Regions from separate parts of the Anaerofustis sp. LCP19S3_F7 genome, predicted to be linked through region 2. Evidence: riboswitches for the same ligand, from Rfam matches in the RefSeq annotation. Region 2 holds a riboswitch; the other holds the start of a gene.
The links. Region 2 has a riboswitch for thiamine pyrophosphate ahead of ACTQYZ_RS07200 (energy-coupled thiamine transporter ThiT). Riboswitches for the same ligand answer to the same signal wherever they lie in the genome.
Positions count from the first base shown of each region.

Region 1: it holds a riboswitch for thiamine pyrophosphate, as region 2 does, so the genes downstream of both, thiM (hydroxyethylthiazole kinase) here and ACTQYZ_RS07200 (energy-coupled thiamine transporter ThiT) in region 2, are expected to answer to the same signal.

Region 1 is NZ_JBQKFF010000008.1:8,170-20,199, forward strand. Features, by position in the region: gene thiD (bifunctional hydroxymethylpyrimidine kinase/phosphomethylpyrimidine kinase) at 136-915, opposite strand; gene thiE (thiamine phosphate synthase) at 917-1,561, opposite strand; gene thiM (hydroxyethylthiazole kinase) at 1,548-2,372, opposite strand; TPP riboswitch at 2,423-2,519, opposite strand; gene ACTQYZ_RS08230 (GTP pyrophosphokinase) at 2,568-3,257, opposite strand; gene ACTQYZ_RS08235 (hypothetical protein) at 3,281-3,460, opposite strand; gene ACTQYZ_RS08240 (ABC transporter ATP-binding protein/permease) at 3,738-6,965, shown strand; gene ACTQYZ_RS08245 (histidinol-phosphatase HisJ family protein) at 7,045-7,851, opposite strand; tRNA gene ACTQYZ_RS08250 (tRNA-Leu) at 8,161-8,247, opposite strand; gene ACTQYZ_RS08255 (DMT family transporter) at 8,271-9,128, opposite strand; gene ACTQYZ_RS08260 (glycosyltransferase) at 9,264-10,286, shown strand; gene ACTQYZ_RS08265 (glutaredoxin domain-containing protein) at 10,338-10,601, shown strand; gene ACTQYZ_RS08270 (L-lactate dehydrogenase) at 10,637-11,581, opposite strand; gene deoC (deoxyribose-phosphate aldolase) at 11,693-12,030, opposite strand, start outside.
Region 2 is NZ_JBQKFF010000006.1:49,682-61,711, forward strand. Features, by position in the region: gene mnmE (tRNA uridine-5-carboxymethylaminomethyl(34) synthesis GTPase MnmE) at 1-637, opposite strand, end outside; gene ACTQYZ_RS07165 (hypothetical protein) at 799-1,389, opposite strand; gene ACTQYZ_RS07170 (3'-5' exoribonuclease YhaM family protein) at 1,391-2,344, opposite strand; gene ACTQYZ_RS07175 (DnaD domain protein) at 2,439-3,425, shown strand; gene ACTQYZ_RS07180 (ATP-binding protein) at 3,428-4,369, shown strand; gene ACTQYZ_RS07185 (butyryl-CoA:acetate CoA-transferase) at 4,461-5,804, shown strand; gene ACTQYZ_RS07190 (DUF6440 family protein) at 5,807-5,983, shown strand; gene ACTQYZ_RS07195 (helix-turn-helix domain-containing protein) at 5,994-6,437, opposite strand; gene ACTQYZ_RS07200 (energy-coupled thiamine transporter ThiT) at 6,556-7,218, opposite strand; TPP riboswitch at 7,252-7,352, opposite strand; gene ACTQYZ_RS07205 (helix-hairpin-helix domain-containing protein) at 7,421-7,657, opposite strand; gene ACTQYZ_RS07210 (hypothetical protein) at 7,660-7,926, opposite strand; gene ACTQYZ_RS07215 (NifU family protein) at 7,928-8,218, opposite strand; gene ACTQYZ_RS07220 (sigma-54 interaction domain-containing protein) at 8,351-9,730, shown strand; gene ACTQYZ_RS07225 (bifunctional 5,10-methylenetetrahydrofolate dehydrogenase/5,10-methenyltetrahydrofolate cyclohydrolase) at 9,744-10,592, opposite strand; gene ACTQYZ_RS07230 (cyclodeaminase/cyclohydrolase family protein) at 10,596-11,234, opposite strand; gene metG (methionine--tRNA ligase) at 11,240-12,030, opposite strand, start outside.

The sequences.
Region 1 (12,030 bases), on a different contig from region 2:
CATATAAATTGCTTTTTGTTAACATATGCAAACACGTTTTTTAGAATTATTTTAATTTACATTATTTCCTCTACATAAATTATATGCTTAAAATAATAAAAAACCTGCAAATATAAATATTTACAGGTTTCTACTTTATAAATTATACATATGATTTAAAGGTCCGCTTCCCTTTCCAAGATCTAACCCTGCCTTTAGGGCTCCTGTTATATAATCTTTTGCATTTTTAATGCTTTCTTCTTTAGAATAGCCCATTGCAAGATTACAAGCAATTGCAGAAGAAAGAGTACAGCCTGTTCCGTGAGTATTATTAGTATCTACTCTATCCCCCTTAAACCAGAAAATTTCTCCATTATCATATAAAAGATCATTTGCGTTTTTATCATAATGACCGCCTTTTATAAGAATTGCACTGTCAATGTTTTTAGATATTTCTTTTGCTGCTTTAATCATATCTTCGTCAATTTTTATACTCATACCCGATAAAACTTCAGCTTCAGGAATATTAGGAGTGATTATTGTTCCAAGTGGAAGAAGTCTGTTTATTAAAGTATCTTTTGCTTCATCACTTATAAGCTTACTTCCGCTTGTTGCAACCATTACAGGATCAACAACAATATTTTCTGCTTTATATTCAATTAGTTTATCTGCTATGGTATTGATTATATCGCTGTTTGAAACCATACCAATTTTCACACTGTCAGGTCGTATATCAGTAAAAATGCAATCAATTTGATTTTTTACAAAGTCTGCATCTGCATCTAAAACACCGTAAACTCCTGTTGTGTTTTGTGCTGTTAGAGCTGTTATTGCACTCATCGCATAAAGTTTATGAGCTGTTATTGTTTTTATATCGGCTTGTATTCCGGCTCCTCCGCTTGAATCAGAACCCGCAATTGTTAAAACCTTTTTCATATTATTCTCCTTTTACCATTTCTTTAGATAGACTTAAAAGTTCTTTTGTATCTTCAGTTATATTTTTGCTTGCAAAAATTGCAGAAACTACCGCAACACCGTCAACATGGCTTCCTTTTAATTTTAAAATATTATCCTTACTTATTCCCCCTATTGCAACAACGGGAATATTTACGCTTTGACATATTTTTTTTAGAGTTTCAAAAGATACATCATCGGCATCTAATTTTGTTGAAGTTGAAAAAACCGCACCAACTCCAAGATAATCTGCGCCCATTCTTTCGGCTTCTTTAGCTTCTTCAAGTGTGTGAGCTGAAACTCCGAGGATTTTATCTTTACCTATTTTACTTCTAACGTCAGTAGCTTTCATATCGCTTTGACCTACATGAACTCCATCTGCATCACATTTTATTGCAACATCTACGTTATCATTGATTACAAAAGGAATATTATATTTTTTTACCATGTCTTTTATTTCTAAAGCTTCTTTTAAGAATTCTTCATCATTTAATTCTTTTTCTCTAAGCTGTAAAAAAGTTATTCCACCGTCTAAAGCTTCTTTGATTTGCTGTTTTAATCCATTTTCTTCGCTCCACATTCTGTCTGTTACAGCGTATAGAAGCATATCTTTTTTATCTGTGTTCATATTTTGCACCTTCTTCAAGTTCTTCGCCTGTCATATTGTATATTGCATCAATTAAATAATTTCTAAATGAAGAGTTACCTGCTTTTGTTTCAACCATTTTTTCATATGCTTTTTCACCTGCATAACCCATTAAACAAACACTTGCAAGGCAGGCTTTTAACATATTATCTTTATTTGCACATATATAAGCACAAGTAAGAGCTGAAAGCATACATCCTGTTCCTGTTATAGAAGACATCACAGCATGTCCGTTTTTTATTATATAAGCATCTTTATCATTAGTTACAATATCAATTTCTCCCGTAACTATTATTACAGCACCTGTTTGTTTTGAAAATTCTTTTAAAGATTTTATTACATCATCTATATTTTCTTCAGTTACTTTATCAGCTATATCGGCATCAACCCCTTTTGTTGTACCGCTTCCTGCCATAAGAGTTTTAATTTCGGAAATATTACCTTTTATTACAGAAAATTTAACGTTATTCAAAAGTTCATTTGCTGTATTTGTTCTAAGAGTTGAAGCACCTGCTCCTACAGGGTCAAGAATAACAGGATGAGAAAGTTCATTTGCTTTTTTCCCTGCAAGTAACATTGAAGGAATTGTATTTTTATTTAAAGTTCCTATGTTTATATTTAAACCGCTGCAAATACTTGTTATTTCTTCTACTTCTCCTTCATCGTCAGCCATTATCGGAGAACCTCCACAGGCAAGCAGTATATTTGCACAGTCATTTACAGTTACGTAGTTTGTAATGTTATGTACAAGTGGTGTATTGTTTTTTACGTTTTCCAAAATTTCTTTTAACATTTCATTCCTCCTAATATAAAAAAACGAGAAACCAATTAGGATTCTCGTTAAAATTTACTTGTTATTTCTTCCTACGTTGGCATTATCCAAATCAGGTTTAAGGGTCGAATAAATTCCTCTCAGCAAAAAGCTCCCCTGTATATTTTATTTATAGAACTATGCTACCACAAGATAAAAAATATGTCAATAAAAGCATTATGCTTCGTTTTCCAAATGAATTTTATCTCTTATTTCCTGCATTTTTACATCTGTATAAGAAATAAGGGTTGCACATTCTTTTAATTCACTTATGATTTTTTCCTCTTCTTCTATATTTTTTTTGTATTTAAGCTGATGTTCCAAACTTGCCCAAAAGTCCATTGCTATTGTTCTAATTTGTATTTCAACTCTTAAATTTTGTTTTTTATCTGAAAAGAACACGGGTATTTCGACAATCATATGATAAGATCTATATCCGTTTTCCTTAGGGTTGTTAATATAATCCTTTACAGCTATAACCGTGATATCATCTTGTTTTGCAATCATTTTTGCAAGTGCATATATGTCATCAATAAAAGAACAAACTATTCTTATTCCCGCAATATCATTTAGATGTTCCATAGCTGATTCTACGGATACTTCATATCCTTCTTTTTTTAATTTTGCGGCTATGCTTTCAGGTTTTTTAATTCTTGACTTAATAAATTCTATTGGGCTGTTAGCTCTTTTAAGTGCAAGTTCGTCATTTAAAACTTCAAGTTTAGTTTTAACTTCTCTTATTGCACATCCATACATCATAATTGCTTCTTTAAATTCTTTTGTTTGTTCTATAAAATAATTTTTTGTATCTGCAGGAACGTTAACAGTGCTTATAAACGTCCTGTTCAGGTCTTTTTCCATGTTCATTGTAATCTTTTAATATATGATATTTATTTCCATTTATGTCCGCAGTCAAGGCATATGTAATCAGGTCTTGTTTTTTCATCTTCAAAACATCCGCCGTAAAAACCTTCATCTTTCCCCATTGCTTCACAAGCTTCAAAATACATAAGACCGTATATCATTTCTTCAATATGTTTGCTTTTACACTTTGGACATATCTTTTCCATATATTATTCTCCTTACATTTTAATATTGTATCATAAATCGACAATATTACATAGAACATTAATTAATTCTTAATTATTATTTAATTTAAAACACAACTTTATTTATAGTAAAAAATACTCCTATCTTTTTTTAAAAAAAATGATAATTAATATTCAATTAAAACTATATAAACTTATTTTTAAATATGATAAAATTACATCATATATTATAAATATAAAATTTTTTTTAAAGTAAAATAAGTTTATAGGTTCTTAATATAAAATTGGAGGTTTAGTTGTGCTTCAAATAAAAAATATAAGCAAACAATATAAAACCGGAAGTTTAGTTCAAAAAGCATTAGACGACGTAAGTTTGAATTTAAGAGACAACGAATTTGTTGCAATTTTAGGTCCGAGCGGTTCCGGTAAAACAACACTTTTGAATATTATCGGAGGGCTTGATAGATATGACAGCGGAGATTTGATAATAAATGAAGTATCAACAAAGGAATACAAAGACAGAGATTGGGATTCTTACCGTAATCATACAATAGGATTTGTATTTCAAAGTTATAATTTAATACCACACCAAACAATACTCTCAAACGTTGAGCTTGCTCTTACCATTGCAGGTATAGACAAATCAGAAAGAAAAGAAAGAGCAATAAAGGCTCTTGAACAAGTAGGCCTTAAAGAGCAAATGCACAAAAAGCCAAATCAATTATCAGGCGGACAGATGCAAAGAGTAGCAATTGCAAGGGCTCTTGTAAACAACCCTGATATTGTTCTTGCGGACGAACCTACGGGAGCTCTTGACAGTGAAACAAGCATACAAGTTATGGATCTTTTAAAAGAAGTTGCAAAAGACCGTTTGGTTGTAATGGTAACCCATAACCCAGAACTTGCCGAAAGATATGCAACCCGTATTGTAAATTTAAGAGATGGTAAAATACGTTCAGATTCTGACCCTTTTGAAATTAATGAAGAAAACCAGGTTGAATCTGTTTATAAAAAATTTGGTAAAACAGCAATGTCTTTCTTGACTTCTCTTTCTTTAAGTTTTAACAACTTAAAGACAAAGAAAGGAAGAACTATTCTTACTTCATTTGCAGGTTCAATTGGTATAATTGGGATTGCATTGATACTTTCATTATCAAACGGTGTAAATTCCTATATTAAATCAATAGAAGAAGAAACATTATCCGAATACCCTTTACAAATACAAAGTTCGGGTTTTGATTTAACTTCAATGATTAATATACAAAATACAAATAACGAACAAAAAGATTCAGAAATAAAAATAAACAAACAGCTTACAAATATGTTTTCAACTATTGGCTCAAACGATTTAAAAACACTAAAAGCATATTTAGAAAGCGATGAATGTCCTATTGATAACTATGCAAAAAATATAGAATACAAATACGATGTTTCTCCTAAGATATATTTACAGGAAGACGATGAAATAAGACAGGTTAATCCTGATATAACATTTACAAGTCTTGGTATAGGCTCCGGAACTTCAAACAACTCTTTTATGTCAAGCATGATGAGTACAAACGTATTTTTCCAAATGCCAAGTGATGAAAATTTATATATTAATCAATACGATGTAAAAGCGGGAAAATGGCCAGAAAATTACAATGAATGTGTACTTGTTTTATCATCAAATGGCGGAATGAGCGACTTTTTACTTTATACTTTGGGACTTAGGGATTATGACGAACTTGATAAATGGGTAAAAGATTTTTCAAATGACAAAAACGTAACTGTTCCTAAAAATCTTGGTGAATACTCATATGATGATATAATAGGAAAAACATTTAAACTTGTTGATAACAGCGACTGTTATGAATATGATTCAAATTATAACCTATGGCGTGATAAAACCGATAATACAGAATACATGAAAAAGGTCGTAAAAAACGGTGCAGACTTAAAAATCGTTGGAGTAGTACAACCTAAAGAAGATGCATCAAGCATGATGTTATCAATGGGAATATGTTACCCACAAAGCCTTACAACTCATGTTATGGATAATGCCAAAAACAGTGAGATAGTAAAACAACAACTTGAAAATCCTGATATAAACGTATTTACAGGTAAAAGTTTTGATGATGAAGGAAATGATAATGCTTTTGATATGAACTCACTAATGCAAGTTGATACAAATGCATTACAGTCTGCTTTTAAATTTGACCAAAGTAAGATTAAAGTAGATTTTGGTGATTTAAGCGGGCTTATTGATGAAAACTCTCTGCCTGAACTTGACTTAAATGATATTTTAAATGAAATTGATTTTACAATAACCGATAAAGACACTCAAAAGATAATTAAAGAACTTTTAGAGGGATATGAAGAATACTTAAAAAACAATCCTGACAGTGACGTAAACAAAGTAAGTAAAGGACTTTCAGAATATTTAAGTTCAAGTGAAGCTAATGATATTATAAACAAAAGGCTTAATGAAACAATAGAAAATGGCGGTTCAATTTCAAATGAGGAAATGCAGAATATATTCTCTGAAGTATTAGACGGATATAGCGAATATGCAAAAGATAATGATTTAAGTACTTCTGATGATTTAGTCCAGTCAATAAATGATTACCTTAAATCCGACGAAGCAAGACAAATCATAATAAAGAATTTATCAGAGATTATAAAATCACAAAACGTGGAAGAACAAGTTAACGCCATTATGGATAAATACATGAGTGAAGTAACAGGACAAATAAGTTATTCCATTCAAGCACAAATGCAAAAAAGCATGCAAAGTTTAAGTGAATCAATTTCAAATGCCATAAGTATCGACCCTTCAACTTTTGCGGGAGCTTTCAAAATGAACATGAGCGAAGAGGAACTTTCGGAACTGTTTACTTCCCTTCTTTCAAAAGAAAGCGTTACTTATGAAAATAACTTGAAGAAATTAAACTATGCAAATCCTAATGAACCAAGCGGTATTGATATATATCCAAAAGATTTTGAAGGAAATAAATCAATAACAAATTTACTAAACGAATATAACGAAAGAATGGAAAAAGAAGGCAATGAAGATAAAGTAATTTCATTTACGGATATGGTAGGAACGCTAATGAGTTCAGTTACAAACATAGTTGACACCGTAAGTTATGTTCTTATAGCCTTTGTATCTATTTCCCTTGTTGTTTCTTCCATTATGATTGGTGTAATAACTTATATAAGTGTACTTGAAAGGAAAAAAGAGATTGGTATATTAAGAGCAATGGGAGCCTCAAAGAAAAATATTTCGCAGGTATTCAATGCAGAAACCATTATAATAGGTGCTCTTGCGGGAGTTTTAGGTGTTGGAATCTCATTACTTGCACTTATACCTATAAATAAACTTATATATATTCTTTCCGATGGAGCAAATGTAAAAGCTTCCCTACCTATTAGCGCAGCAATAATTCTTATAATTTTAAGTATTGTGTTAACATTAATAGGCGGAATAATTCCATCTAAAAAAGCGGCAAAAGAAGATCCTGTTCTTGCCCTTAGAAGTGAATAAAAAAGGACTGCTAAGCAGTCCTTTTTTATTCTAATTTAGAAATTATATTATCATTTATATAAGTTTTAATAAATTTGTATTATCTTAAAGGCCTAATTTTATAGAAATCAGGTTTTCTATTATGATAAAATGCAATTTCTTTAAAGCCGATATCTTCAAGGATATCAAATACAATATTAAAATTATTAGCAATATCATCAGTCTTATGAGCATCTGAACCTACTGTAATTATCTTTCCTCCTAAATGTTTATATCTTCTGATTATATCAAAATTTGGATGCGGGTTACCTAGGTTATATCTAAGCCCTGAAGTATTAACTTCTATTCCTTTATCTTTTTTTATTAGTAATAGTAATATTTCATCTAATACTTCACTAAACTCTTCATAGTCTATTTTCTTTTTAGAATATCCCCCATATCTTACTACATAATCAATATGACCATAAACATCAAAATCATTATATAATTTTATATTTTCAAAAACTTCTTCAAAATATTTTAAATAAGATTCTTTTCTGGATAAACCACTAAAAAAACTTTTATCCATTGCCATATCTTTTTTACAAGTAATATGAGATGAGCCTATAACAAAATCAAAAGGATATTGCTTTACCATTGTTTCAACTTTATCTACAATATCTGGCTGTAATCCTATTTCAATGCCAAAATTTGTTTTTAATATAGAATCATCTTTATATTTTAAATATTCTTTTCTATATTCTGACACATCTAACATTGTTAATTTTGTATCTAAACCTGTATAATCATCCCAATGTTCAGTGAAAGTTATTTCATCAACATTTTTTTCTTTAGAAGTTTCGATGTACTCTTTGAATGTAGATATTCCATCATGAGACAGATTAGTATGCACATGACAATCTTTCATATAATAAGTTCTCCTTTAAAAGATTTATTTAACATAAATATAAAGCTACAAAATAATATCATGTTATCAAATTATTTAAAATATCAAACTTTAATGTTTATATAAAATTTATTATTCAAATAATTTTGCATTGAAAATTTTTAAGTTGAGTTGAAAAGAATATTTATAAACACAAAATAATTTACTTACATATTAAAAATATGTTTAATTAAATACCGCACTTTTGACCGCACTTTGAAATATTGAATAAATATTTATAAAATAAAAAAACTGTAAAACCAATTAGGCTTTACAGTAATATATCCAAGCTGGTGCCGATGGTGGGATTCGAACCCACACGATATTGCTATCGACGGATTTTGAGTCCGTTGCGTCTGCCAATTTCACCACATCGGCAAAATACCTTATGTATTATATCATCATTGACCTTGATTTTCAAGTCCAGAATTATCATTTTTGCCATTTAAAATATTATACATAACCGCTATTAAAACAAGTGCACCACCTATAAAAGTCGTTATACTTGGGATTTCCCCTATTACAAGAGCAACCCAAATTGGATTTAATATAGCTTCTAACATTGAAATTAAGGAAGCATCTACGCTTTCCGTTCTTTCTATTCCTTTTGAGAATAAAGCATAAGATACACCCATTTGGAATATACCAAGAATAATTATTCCAAACACCCCTGCCATATCAAGAGCCGGCTGATTATTTTGAAGTAATGTCGGTACTGAAATTAAAAATATTAAACCATTACCTAAAATTGTCGCATCTAAAGTATTTGAATCTTCGTATGAATTAAAGATAAATACTCCTGAATACCCGATCCCTGCAAGAATTGCAAGAATGTTTCCAAGCATTGCTCCTGAACCTACTTTTTCCATAAAGAATATTATTACACCTATAAATGCAAGTATAACGGTAAACACCTGTTTTTTTGTAGGGAAACTTTTGAAGAAAATAATTGATAAAATTATAACGAATATAGGAGCCGTGTACTGAAGTATTATTGCATTTGCGGCAGTGGTGAGTTTTGTTGCATACACAAATAAAATGCCCATTGTAATATATGATATACTGGCGCATATAACGTGTTTATTTATTTTAAAATTCATGCTTCCTTTAATTAAAATTAAAGTAATTGTAGATAAAAATGCTCTAACCCCGCTTATTGCCATTGCATCCCATGGAATGTATTTTATAAGTACACCGTTTAAACTCCATAAAAAAGCAGCCATAACGATATATATTGCCCCATTTTTTTGATTGTTCATTATAAGCCTCCCTTTTTTAAATACTAAAATATTATATCAAAATTTTTAGAATAATTATAATTTTTTTTATCATTTATTTTTTTATGTTTTTTTGGTAAAATATAAAAAAGACATATGTTAAAAGGTAGGGAATTTATGAAGTACGAAAACATAAATCCTGTTATTCTTATTCCTGCCTACAAACCCGATAAAAAACTTATCGGAGTTGTAAAAGAATTAATTGAACATGATGAGAAAATTCTCATTATAAATGACGGAAGCGGAAAAGAATTTGAGGATATTTTTAAACAAGTCGAGGATTTGGGATGTACAGTTCTTGTTCACGAAGAAAATAAAGGTAAAGGAAGAGCCTTAAAAACGGGATTTGAATATTGTATTAAACATAATTTAAGCGCTGTTACGGCTGATGCAGACGGACAACATTTACCAAAAGATATTTTGAATATCGAAAAAATATTAGATGAAAATCCCGACAAACTTATTTTGGGTGTTAGACATTTTGACAAAACAACACCTCTTAGAAGTTTATTTGGAAATACAGTAACAAGAAAGATTTTCAAATTTTTAAATAACGGAGATGAAATAGTAGACACGCAAACAGGTCTTAGAGGATTTAGTGTTGAAATGCTTAAAAAAATAATAGACATTGAAGGCGAAAGATATGAATTTGAAATGAATATCTTGCTTGAGCTTAAGAATAGACATATTGAGGTTATTCAAGAGCCAATAAGCGTTGTATACATAAACGACAACGAATCTTCTCACTATGATACTTTAAGGGATTCTTTCAGGGTATATAAAAGAATTATAAAATATATTTTATCTTCTACTTCTTCGGGAATTTTGGATTATTTAAGTTTTTGCCTATTTACTTTTATCGGTATACCCACAATAACCGCAACATACATTGCAAGGCTTATTTCTTCCCTGTTTAATTATACTTTAAACAGAAAGTTCGTTTTTAAAAATGACGGTCACGTTGGCAAAACAATGTTTAAATACTATGTTTTGGTATTTATAGTTGCAGGACTTAGCGGAATACTTACAAAGGGCGTAAATATGTATCTTGGAATAAACGTATATTTTGCAAAAATCATAGTTGATATGTGTTTATATGTAGTAAGTTATAACGGACAAAAACATTTTGTTTTTAAATAATATCACATTTTAATTTATGACATAATATAAAACAGAAAGAAGGTATTAAATATGAGTTTTAAAATGTATGGTATGAACAGTTGTATAGATTGTATAAATGCAAAAAAACTTTTAAAAGAAAAAAACATTAATTATGAACTTATTGAAATAACTGAAGATACAACTTCAATGAAAGAATTTTTAAAACTAAGAGATAATCTTAACGAATTTGCAAAGGTAAGACAAAGAAGTACAATAGGAGTTCCTTTCTTCGTTTTTGATGACGGAAAAATGACTTTTGATGTAGATGAAGCAATTGAACACTATAAAAAATAAAGGGTTATCCCCTTTATTTTTTTACAAAAGATTTTTTACAATTTAAGACTTTCTAAAACATCTTTAAGTTTAGATGCAGAATTAAATAAATTTTCTTTTTCCCTTTTGCTTAGAGGAATTTCCAAAACTTTATCAATCCCTTCCATACATACTATACTTGGAATACTTATACATATATCTTTTAGTCCATACTCACCGTCAATATAGCTTGAAACAGGAAGAATGGAATGTTCATCTTTTACAAGAGCGGTACATATTCTTTTCACGGCCATTGCAATACCATAATAAGTAGCACCTTTTCTTTCAATTATCTCATATGCACTGTTTTTTACACCGCTAAATATTTCGTTCATTGATTCTTCATGATTAAAATGTCCCCGAAGTTCACAGAAGTTATTTATTTTCATTCCTCCTATATCTGAACTATCCCATACAGCAAGCTCGCTGTCTCCATGTTCTCCTATAATAAATGCATGAATACTTTTACTGTCAACATTTAAGTGTCTTCCCAGCATATACTGAAATCTTGCACTGTCGAGAACCGTTCCGCTTCCTATTACTCTTTTTTTATCGTATCCGGATAGTTTTAGAGTAACATAAGTTAAAATATCAACTGGATTTGAAACAACAAGAAGTATTCCTTCAAAACTTGTCTTTGTAATATTTGGAATAATGGACTTATATATTTTTAAATTTTTATCTATCAAGTCAATTCTTGTTTCCCCTTTTTCTTGATTTGCTCCTGCTGTTATAATAACTACATAACAATCCTTTATATCATCATAGTCCCCTTCATAAATATTTATATTTTCACAAAAAGGTATCCCATGACTTAAATCCATAGCCTCTCCCTTTGCTTTTTTTCTGTCTTTATCTATTAAAACTATTTCGGAAAAAATTCCTTCCTGCATTAAGGAAAATGCAATACTTGAACCAACCATGCCAAGACCAATTATAGCTATCTTTTGTTTGTTTAACATAATAACTTCCTTTCTGTTTATCTTTTGCATATAGATAAAAAATATAAAAAAACATGGTAAAAATTTTCCGTGTTAAAACTTAAAAAGTTTTTATTGAAAGAATTTTATTATCTAACCTTCATATTTTGGCACAATACCAACTTCCCTCATTAAATCAAGAGCATCTATAATCATTGGAGCATCTTGTGTTCCTATAAGTTCTGCACCTGCCATCAAGTATGCATAAGCATTTTGAGGTTTTGGAGCTTTTACTCCTGAAACTTTTAATTTTGTATTTGTTCCTTTTAAGCAGTCTCTCATTAATACTGTTTGTTCAAGAGTAGGTCCTGCGTAGTGTCCTGTAGATGATTTAACATAATCAATTCCTGTTTCAGCACAAAGTTCACAGGCTATTTTGATTTCTTCATCAGTAAGCATACAGCATTCTATTATCATTTTTGTAAGTACTC
Region 2 (12,030 bases):
AAGTTGATATAATTTTCTTTAACTTAAAAGACATTTTTTCTATTAAATCAACAATTTCATTATCCGTTAAATCTTCTTCATCATATTCAGGATATTGAATTGTTACTTCAAGTCTCGCAAGCATATTTGTAATATCCGCTTTTATTTCATCTATTTTTCCTGATAAATCACCTTTTAAAGAGTTCATGGCACTTTTTGCAAAACTATTTGTTTTAGCCATAATCAAATCGCTTATTGCCTCAGCTTGAACCAAATCTATTCTGCCATTCAAGAAAGCTCTCTTTGTAAATTCTCCTGCTTCGGCAAGTCTTGCTCCGCTTTCCAAAACCAATGCTAAAACCCTTGAAGTTACACTCATTCCCCCATGACAGTTTATTTCAGTTATATCTTCTGCCGTAAAAGAATGTGGTGCACACATCTTTGATACCAAAACTTCGTCAACAACTTCGTTTGTTTTTGGATCTATTATATGTCCATAATTTATGGTGTTTTTACTAACATCATGTATGGTTTTATTTTTCATTTTAAAAATTTTATCTGTAACATCAAAAGCATCACTACCGCTTATTCTTATTATAGAAACGCCCCCATAACCTGAAGGAGTTGCAATAGCAGCAATTGTATCTTCTTTAAACATAATTTACCTCTTTAAAATATTTCCTAAAAATTTATAAATATTTCCCGTATAACTTTTAAATTATATCATACAGATTTTTAAAAAGCTATATTCTTTTAAATTAAAGAATATATTTTGTAAAATAAATTAAAACCATGTCTATTAGACATGGTTTTATAATGTCATTTTCTTCTTTTCCCTCTTTTTTTCTTATTAGGTCTTACTCCATAATAATTTGCAGGTTTACCTTTTACTCCAACATTAACCCTTAGAATTTTATCAACATCGTCTTTATCTTCATAATCTAAAAACATAATTTGAGTTGCATTTAACATTCCTGATTTAGGTTTTACCTTTAATGATAGACCTTTATGTTGTTTTCTTTGTAAAATTTCGTATGAATCTATTTTTTCATATACCAATGCACCAGTCATTGATCTTACACCATATTGATAAAGACCTCTTCCTCCAAGTATACACATAAAAATAGAATAAGTTGCAAATCCAAAATAAACACCAATTAATCCCATACAATAAAAGAATATTGTTGCATTTAAGAAACCAAGAATATCAATAATCAATATAGCAGCAATTACCAAAACAAAATATAAAACCTGCCATTTAAAATCAGTATTCCCAAGTCCTTTCGGTGCAGCGTAAACCATTTTACCTAATTTTTTATTGTTTTTTGAAAATCCTATAATTTTTATTGCAAGCATACCAAAGTAGCCTATACAAAAAATAACTAATGAAGCTGCAAGTTGTACACTCATGTTATTCCTCCTCCATACCTTCTATATTATAATGATATATATTTCTATTATCAAGCATTCTTACCCTGCTTGAAAATTCATTTTCTTTTGTAGCATTAAAAGCAGTTTGCATTTGATTCATTCTTGAATCCAAAATATCAAGATAATGAAGCATTTCTGCTTCCGGTATCATAGGATACTTTGGAGATCCAAACTCAGGATGATAATGATGAGAAAGAACCATATGTTTAAGCAAAAGCGGAACTTCACTTTCAATATTTAATGTCCTGCTTACATTATCTATTTCACAAATACACTGAATTATATGACCAAGAAGTTGTCCATCTTTTGTATAGTTTTCAACAACTCCCAAATCGTTACATTCCATCTCTTCTGTTTTACATATATCATGAAGTATAACGCCTGCAAAAAGCAAATCTGTATTTAAAAATGTATATGTAGCACTAAGTTTTTTTGCATTTGTAAGCATTGTGAAAGTATGAAATAATAGTCCACTTTTCATAGCATGATGAAAAGATTTTGCCGCAGGATATGTTTTAAATTTGTATTCATACTTATCAATTAAAGTCTTTGTGATAAGTTTAACATCTTCATTTTTGAAATTATTTATAGTTAAAATAATTTCTTCAAACATCTTATCAGCATTCAAAGGAGCGGCTTCAACAAGCTTATTCATTTCTTCATCGTTCAATTTAACTTTTTCAATATGTTCAATCTTAACTTGAGGATTTGAACCAAAGCTGTCTACTTCTCCACTTACTTTTACAACATCACCGGATTTAAAACTATCCTTTTGTTCTTCTTCCACATTCCATAATTTTGCGGCAATTTCACCGCTTTTATCTTTAAGGATTATATCAAGATAATCCTTACCTGTTCTTGTCTTTCTAAGCATAACGCTCTTTAAAATAAAATTATCGAATACCTTATCGCTAACTTTTAAATTACTAATCATTTACTACCTCGTAAAATTAAAATACATATTATATTCTACACTAAAGTTACAAAATATGCTATAATTGTTTTACTTTATTTTGGAGAAATTTTAAATGAATAGATTTGAATTTATAAACAACAACGATGATATAGGTGTAACAATAGTAGAAAACATTTTTATAAACCACTTTATGCCAATGGCAAGAGGAGATTATGTCAAAGTATATTTATATGGACTAAAATGTACACAAAATCCAATCTCTGAAATGCCTTCAAATAAAAAAATCGCAAACACTCTTGGAATGAGTGAAGGTGATGTAGTAAAGGCATTTAAATATTGGCATGACAAACAGGTATTAACTTTTATTCATACAGATAAAAGAAACTATGTAATTCAATATAAAAATATATCTACTATGATATTTACTCCAGAAAAATTCAAGAAAAACGGTTCTTACAGCGAAACAATAGAATATAACACAAAAAAACAAAGTTTATTTGACGAACTTAGTAAAGAATTTGAAGCATCAATTGAAGAAGGTGGACTTGGAAGACCAATATCACATCAAGAAATGGAAATGTTCTCTGACTGGATGGAAGATTATTCTTTTAGTACAGAAACCGTTAAGTTAATAGTAAATACATGTCTTGTTAAAAGAAAAATAAAACAAAGAAAATATTGGAATGCAGTGGCAATGGACTTTCACTCAAAAGGAATAAAAACCTTTGACGAAGCCGCAATGGAATTTAACAAAAGCGATAAGAGATATCAAGAATATCAAAAAATATTCAAATATCTTGGACTTAATACAAGAGGTACATTTATTACAAAACCTGAAGAAAACCTTGTGGATAAATGGCTTGATGAATATAAATTAAGTATGGAACAAATTTTAAAAGCCTGCGATGAAACCATTGCAACAAACAAACCAAGCTTTAAATATGTTGATAGTGTAATTTATAGTATGTATATAAACAAAGATAAAAACACAAAACCTCAAAATAAAATATCAAAACCTCAAAAGGAAACAATACAATCTGATATTGATTATGAATTTTATAACGAAGAAGATATAGAAAGAATTATGAGTGAGGATTAATCATGGATATTAACGAAAAAAAAATGATTGATTTTAACAAAAAAAGAAAATTAAAAGAAAAAGAATTAGAAAGAAAAATAGATTATATCAAACAAAATTATCCTAAGATAAAAGAAATCCTTAACGAAATTAATGAGCTTGGAATAAGCGCTTGTCTTGGTAATCTTAGTAGTAAAGAATACAAAGAAAAAGAAATAAAACTAAATAATCAATTAAGAGAAGAATTAATAAAAAAAGGTTTTGATGAAAATTTCTTGGAAGTAAAATACGACTGTAATAAATGCAAAGATACAGGATATATAAACGGACATATGTGCGATTGCTTAAAAGAATTTTTACATTTTAATGTAAAACCTCACCCCTTACTTTTTAGAAAAGGAAGTTTTGATGAATTTGATGAAAATCTGTTTATTAATGAAGCAAAAAAAGGAGAAATATCACCAAGAGAAAATATTTTAAAAAACAAACAACAAGCTTTAAGGTTTATAAATGAATTTAATGACAATAATGATACTATTGGATTACTTATGTCAGGCTCGGTAGGAAGCGGAAAAACTTTCCTTGCAGCCGCTATAGGAAAAAATCTATTAAAAAAAGGATATAGTGTTGTTTGTTTAACTGCAAGAGAATTTGAAGATGCTATAAAAAATTTCTCTAATCCATCTTTAGAAGATGATAAACAAAATATATTAAATGCAGATTTATTAATTCTTGATGACCTTGGAATAGAAACTCAAAGTGAATATGTTAACAATGAAATTTTAAAATTAATAGAATATAAAATTACTTATAATAAAAAAATGATAATAACAACAAATCTTAATCTAAATGAAATAAGAGAAAAATACAAATCAAGAATATATTCAAGAATAATAGGCAGCTTTAAATATTTAAAATTTTTTGGTCCTGATATAAGAATAATAAAAAAATTAAAAAATAAGTAATTTTTTACTGATTTAAAACTTTAAGCTATTGACCCTTAATAGTTATTAATGATAAAATATATATAATTCAAATAAACGAGAGGATGCTAATATGGATTATAAAAAAGAATATGAACAAAAATTAGTAAGTGCTGAACAAGCAGCAAAAACAGTAAAATCAGGCGATTGGATTGATTACGGTTGGACAGCAACAACTCCTGTTGCATTCGACAAAGAACTAGCAAAAATTATGCCTAACTTAAAAGACGTAAACGTAAGAGGCGGTATCTTAATGTGGGAACCTGAAATCTTCAAACTTGAAGATGCAAAGGATCATTTCACATGGAACTCATGGCATATGGGAGGAATTGAAAGAAAAGCTGTAGCAAAAGGATTTTCATTCTATTCTCCAATTCGTTATTCAGAACTTCCAAGATACTATAGAGATGGAAATACTCCAGGAGCAGATGTTGCTATTATGCAAGTTTCTCCAATGGATAACCATGGATACTTTAGTTTTGGACCAAGTGCTTCACACTTAATGGCTGTATGCGAAACAGCAAAAAAAGTTATTGTTGAAGTAAACGAAAATGTACCAAGATGTTTAGGCGGATTTGAATCTGCAGTTCACATCTCAAATGTAGATATGATTATCGAAGGAGACAACCCTCCAATGGCTGAAATGGGTGGCGGTGGAGCTGCAACAGACGTTGATAAAACAGTTGCAAAACTAATCGTTGAAGAAATCCCTAATGGAGCTTGTTTACAACTTGGTATCGGTGGAATGCCAAACGCAGTTGGTTCTTTAATCGCAGAATCAGACTTAAAAGACCTTGGTGTTCATACAGAAATGTTTGTAGACGGTTTTGTTGATATTGCAAACGCAGGCAAAATCAATGGTTCTAAAAAGAACTTAAACAGATTCCGTCAAACATATGCATTCGCAGCAGGTACAAAAAAATTATATGATTACTTAAATGACAACCCAGAATGTATGTCAGCTCCTGTTGATTATACAAACGACGCAAGAGTTATCTCTGAACATGATAACTTCATCTCAATCAACAATGCTGTTGATATTGACTTATTCGGACAAGTAAGCTCTGAATCTTCAGGAACAAAACAAATTTCTGGAGCAGGCGGACAACTTGACTTTGTTCTTGGTGCTTACTTATCAAAAGGCGGTAAAAGCTTTATCTGCCTATCTTCTACATTCAAAAACAAACAAGGTGAATTAAAATCTCGTATCTTACCAACACTTCACCCTGGTTCAGTAGTTACAGATACAAGAGCAAATACTCACTATGTTGTAACAGAATATGGTAAAGTAAACTTAAAAGGACTTTCTACATGGCAAAAAGCTGAAGCTTTAATCAGTGTTGCTCATCCTGACTTCAGAGAAGAACTTATTAAAGAAGCAGAAAAAATGAACATCTGGAGAAGAAGCAATAAATAACAATGAAAAAAAGATTCATAAAAGTTCATAGTGAAGGAACAATAAAAGGTAATGAAATTTGGGTTGACAGAGAAACAGGAGTAAATTATTTATTCCATTTCGACGGAACAGCAAGTGGACTTACCCCTTTACTAAACAAAGACGGAAAACCTTTAGTTACTCCAATATATGACGAATAAAAAAGGACTGTTAAACAGTCCTTTTCTTTTTTTCAATATTTAAAAATGCTTTATAAAATACATCTTTTAAAACAAGCACATCATCTTCAAGAGAATAATCATATTTTTTCATTGCTTCTTTTATCATATTCTCAAAATGAGCCAAATAGTAATCCATATCTATTTCATCTTGATATTTAGTTAAAATAGGATAAATTTTAGTCCAGTCTATTTCAAGCCCTTTCTCTCCGTTTTTTACTTCAAGCTTATTATTTTTTTCTTCACCTGTTAATAAATAATCTATACTTACCTCAAGTATATCACAAAGTTCTATAAGCTTATTTGTACCAACTAAAATAATATCCTGATCCCATTTTGAAACTGTTTGTCTTGATACTCCAAGTTTTTCTGAAAGCTGTTCTTGTGTTAAATTAAGATTTCTTCTTTCACATGCTATTCTTTGTCCTATACTCATAACATTTCTCCAAACTATATTAAAATAATTATAACACTAAACACTAAATTATAAATATATTACAAAGTTCAAAAAGCACTCCTTAATAATAAAAAAGAAGAAGTAAAATACTTCTTCCTTAAATATTATTTTTAACTCTTTCAAATCCTTTTTTTACAGCTGGTATTGAAATTACAATGATTGTAAGAATTGCTTCAGCTCCTATATATATTCCGTTATATACCAAAGAATAAGCAAGTGGCGACCAGCCTGCCCAAGCATATTCAGCAAAAAATATAAACCCTGAAAGGACTGCAAAAATATATCTTCCGATAACACCAACTATATATCCCTTTAACAAACCGTTTTTTGATTTATAAAATATTCCGGATAAACCAAGAGCACCAAAAGCAAGTAAATAATCAACTATTACTTGCAAAGGAAAAACTATGTAAGGCTCAATAATCAGTTGCAAAATACCATATGAAGCACCTGTAAAAATACCTGTTGCAGGACCAAAAAAATAACCCGCCAAGCATACAAATAACATACTACATAAAGTTACGGAACCTCCAAATGGAAACTCATATACTTTAAGCATTGATGCTACTGTTCCAAGAGCAATAATCATTGCACAAAAAACCATTTTTTTTGTACTGATACTTTTTTGTTTTTCTTTCTTATTTGATTTTGATAAATATACACCTATAACCAATGCCGCAATAAGTAAAACTGCTAATGCTATATATCCTATTGTTGTTGGCATATAACCGTCAGGTGTAGATGATACAAAAATTGACATAAAAATACCTCCTTTTATAAACATAGGAGGGGTTAAGAAAATATTTAGCTTCCTTACGCCGGCATAACCCGGATCAAGTAGTAAGGGTAAACACGAATAGTTCTCTCAGCCCATAGGCTCCCCTAGCTTATTTGTATTATTTTAATTTCACAATATTTTACCACTGACAACATAATATGTCAAATACTAGTATTATTTATCTTTAAAATCCCAACCACTTTTTATTCTCTCTATCTTCTCCTTCGTTCGCATAATAAACAGCACATCTATATACATAAAGCTGACACCTGTCAACTTTACAGCCTTTTTGTTCACATTCCTTTAAATATATTTTTTCAGGATCTTCTCCTTTTAAGGACTCAATATTTTTATATCCTAACATTATTAAATCTTTTTCTGTTTTCTTCCCTACACCTGGTATTTTTCTAAGTTCACCCATAATCAATTCCCTTGTAATTTATTTAATAAAACAGATTTTATTTTATAAAAATCTTCTTTATCCTTTAAAATATATTTATTTTCAATTTTTATTTTATCCATACAAACGCAAGCATTATTACATCCGCATACAATAAGCGCAATATCACAAATGTGATTATCATCATAATAAAAACAAACATTAGGGAATTCCTTTTTTAATTTTTCAACTTCACTAACCCTGTTATATGTTTCATTGCAGCCGCCACAGTATTTTAAATACACATTCATTTTATTTCCCTTTTAGAAAATTTTTTGCAAAATCTAGAAGTTCATCATTTACTCCCTCAACAAGAATTACATCTTTTATGCTTGGTATTTCTTTTAATACGTTATATTTTATAAGTTCTTCATTTGTTGTCTTTGCACTTACACAGTTTGCACATTGACCTATTAATTTTACTTTAAGTATTCCTTCTTTATATTCCTTTATAACAACATTACCACCATGATTTTTTAAATAAGGACGAACTTTATCATTTAAAACTTTTTCTATTTCTATTATTTTATCATCTTTTAACATAACTCTACCTCTACCCAATTATATAAAACAATTATATTTTTTTCAAATATATTTATTGCTTATATTACTAAAAATAGATTGTTGCATTTTTGCAACATGCATAGTAAAATAAATTTATATATGAGGTGTAAAATGGAAAATAATATCTTTAATAATCTTCAAGAAGCAAATGAAAGACTTGATGCAATAATAGAAAACTCATTTGACGGTATTTATATAACAGATAATAAGGCAAATACAATAAAAGTAAATAAATCTTATGAGGTAATTACCGGATTAAAAAAAGAAGAAGTTCTAGGAAAGAACATGATTGATCTTATAAAAAATAATGTAATATCTATATCAGGTTCGGTCTTGGCTCTTCAAAAAAAAGAACCAATAACCCTTCAACAAGAATTTAAAACAGGAAAAAAAGCATTAATAACAAGCTCTCCTGTTTTTGACAAAAAGAGTAATATAATAATGGTTGTAACAAATGTAAGAGATTTAACGGAAATTTATAAATTAAAAAAAGAAGCAGAAAAAAACAGCTTACTGACAAAAAAAAATATAAATATAGAATCAACAAGTATTAAAGAAAATGAAAAAATTATTTGCGTTGATGAGAATTCAAAACAAGTATTAAATATAGCAAAAAAAGTTGCAGGTCTTGATACAACTGTAATGCTTATTGGACAAACCGGAGTAGGTAAAGAACTTTTTGCAAATTATATTTTAAATAATAGTAACAGAAAAAATGAACCTTTTATAAAAGTCAACTGTGGTGCTATATCTCCATCTCTTGCGGAAAGTGAACTTTTTGGATATGAAAAAGGGTCTTTTACAGGAGCCGACAAAAAAGGAAAAGCAGGTATATTCGAGGCGGCAAATAACGGAACCGTATTTTTAGATGAAGTTGGAGAACTTCCTCTTTCATTGCAGGTAAAACTTTTAAGAGTCATTCAAGAAAGAGAAATAGAAAGAGTCGGTGGAACAAAATCGATAAAAGTTAATGTTAGAATAATAGCCGCAACTAATGCAGACCTTGAACAACTTGTGGAAAATAATTTATTCAGAAAAGATTTATATTATAGACTAATGGTTTTCCCTATATATATTCCGCCTTTAAAAGAAAGAAAAGAAGATATTATCCCTCTTATAAATTTATTTAAAGATACATTTAATAATAAATACGGCTTTAACAAATCATTTTCAAATGAGGCACTTGAGTTTTTAAGAGAACAAGATTGGCCAGGAAATATTAGAGAATTGAGAAATGTAGTAGAAAGAGGATTAATACTTTCTGATAATGTAGTAACAACAAAAGATTTAAACTTCCCTAAATATAATAAAGACATTATAAAAGATTTTAAACTTCCTAAAACAGACAATTTAAAAGAACTTATAGAACAAATTGAACTTGCATATATAAATAAGGCTTATGAAAAATATAAAAATGTAAGACAGGCAGCGGCAAGTTTAAATATGGATCCGTCTACATTTGTAAGAAAAAGAAAAAAATATTCAAAATAAAAAAACGGATAGATTATCCGTTTTTTTGTTTACATGCTTTTAAAACATTTTTAACAAGACAAGCCGTTGTTACACTGCCTACTCCTCCTGGAACAGGAGTAATCATACCTGCAACTTCACTTGCACTTTCATAATCAACATCACCTGTCAATTTACCATCATAAAAATTAATTCCTACATCTATGACAACAGCATCTTTTTTAATATATTCTTTATCTACCATATTTGCTCTTCCAACAGCAACAATTAAAATATCTGCTTTTTTGCAAACTTCTTTTAAATTTTTTGTTCTTGAATGACAAATCGTAAGAGTAGCATGTCTGTCTAAAAGCATCATACTTAAAGGCTTGCCTACAACAAGACTTCTACCTACGATTACAACTTCTTTCCCTTCTGGATTTATTCTGTAATAATCTAGCATTTCCATAACTCCAAGAGGCGTACAAGGATAAAAACCACTTGTATCTGAAATAAAAAGTTTTGCCATATTTACAGGAGAAAAACAGTCAATATCTTTACTTGGAGAAATAATGTATTTTATTTTATCTTCATCAAGCTGAGCAGGAAGAGGTCTAAATACCAAAATCGCATTTATACTTTCATCTTCATTTACTTCTTTTAATGATTTAATAAAATCATCTTCTTTAATATTCTCATCCAATACTATTGATTTTACGGATATATCAGCTTTTTCCATAAAATTCATTATGCTTTTTTCATATGAAATATCACTTGCATTATTACCCACTCTGACAACTGCTATTTGAGGATTTATTCCTTGTTCTTTTAATTCACTACATTCTTTTTTGCTGTTTATTATTATTTCATTTACAACTTTGCTGCCAAGCAATTTCTTTGTCATTTTTTATTCTCCTATATTTAGTCTATCTAAAACTTTATCATATACTTCGTCGCACAAAATTAAGCCACTATCAACTTTATCTTTACATTCTTTTAAATTTTTTTCTATAAAAGAAGAATCTTTTATTGTTTTCATGTTTATCAATACATTCAAGTAAGCACCTTTTAAAGCTGTTCTTAAGCATTCAACTCCTACTCCAACATCACTTATTAACAACACAGAACCTTTTGTTAAAAGTTCTTTATGAAGTAATATTGCTTCATAAGATATATCTATAATCTCTATTGGTGCCTTACATGCAATAATGGAACATCTTGAAATTTCATCATCTTTAAATTTCTTTTCTTCATCACTTTCTGCTTTTAAACCATATGCTTTTGACAAAGGTATAAAATTCTCTTCATCTTCATCTATTAAAGATAAAAATCGTTCTTGAAGTCTTTTTGCATCTTTTATTATTTTTTGAATGTCCTCTTCATACTGTGCATACTTTTTCTTTCCGGTAGTAAAATTAGAAACCATTCCCGATAATGCTACACCTAAAGAGCCACATAAAGAACAGACCCCGCCCCCTCCGGGAGCAGGGTCTTTGCTGTAAGTTTTATTAACAAAATCTTGTAAAGTATAATCTTTATAAGCCATATTAATTATCTAACCTCTAATCCGCTTTCAACATCTTCTTCAGGAGATACAAAAGTAAGTTTTCCGTCTTTATCTTCCGCAAGAAGTAACATTCCCTCAGAAACTTCACCTCTAAGTTTTGCAGGTTTTAAGTTCGCAACTACAACAACATTTTTTCCTATAACTTCTTCAGGTGTAAAGAATTTGGCAATACCTGAAACAATCTGTCTTTTTTCTTCTCCAACCATTACTTCAAATACCAATAATTTATCAGCATTAGGATGTTTTCTTGCACTTACTATTTTACCCGTTCTTAACTTAACTTTTGCAAAATCATCAATGGTAATTTCTGTATTTTCTTGTTCTTCCTTCTTTACTTTTTTATTTTCTTTTTTATCTTTTTTCTTTTCTTGTTTTTCTTCTTTACCAACTTGTTTCATAATTTCTTTTGGATCAAGTCTGTTAAATAATACAAATGATTCATTTAAAACTATGTCTTCTTCTAAACCGCCAAAACTTAACGCACTTTCATAAGAATCATTTTTTGTATTTAACATTTTAATGATATTTTCACCTGTTTGAGGTAAGAAAGGTGTAATTAAAATACCAATAACTCTTATTGATTCTAAAAGATTATATAAAACAGTTTTTAGTCTGTCTGCTTTGCTTTCATCTTTAGCAAGTACCCAAGGCATTGTTTCATCAATATATTTATTGCTTCTTCTTGCAAGCCCAATAATTAAATTAATTGCATCAGCAACTTTTAATTCATTCATTTTTTCTTCAACAAGTCTTGGTGTATCTGTAACGTGTTTAA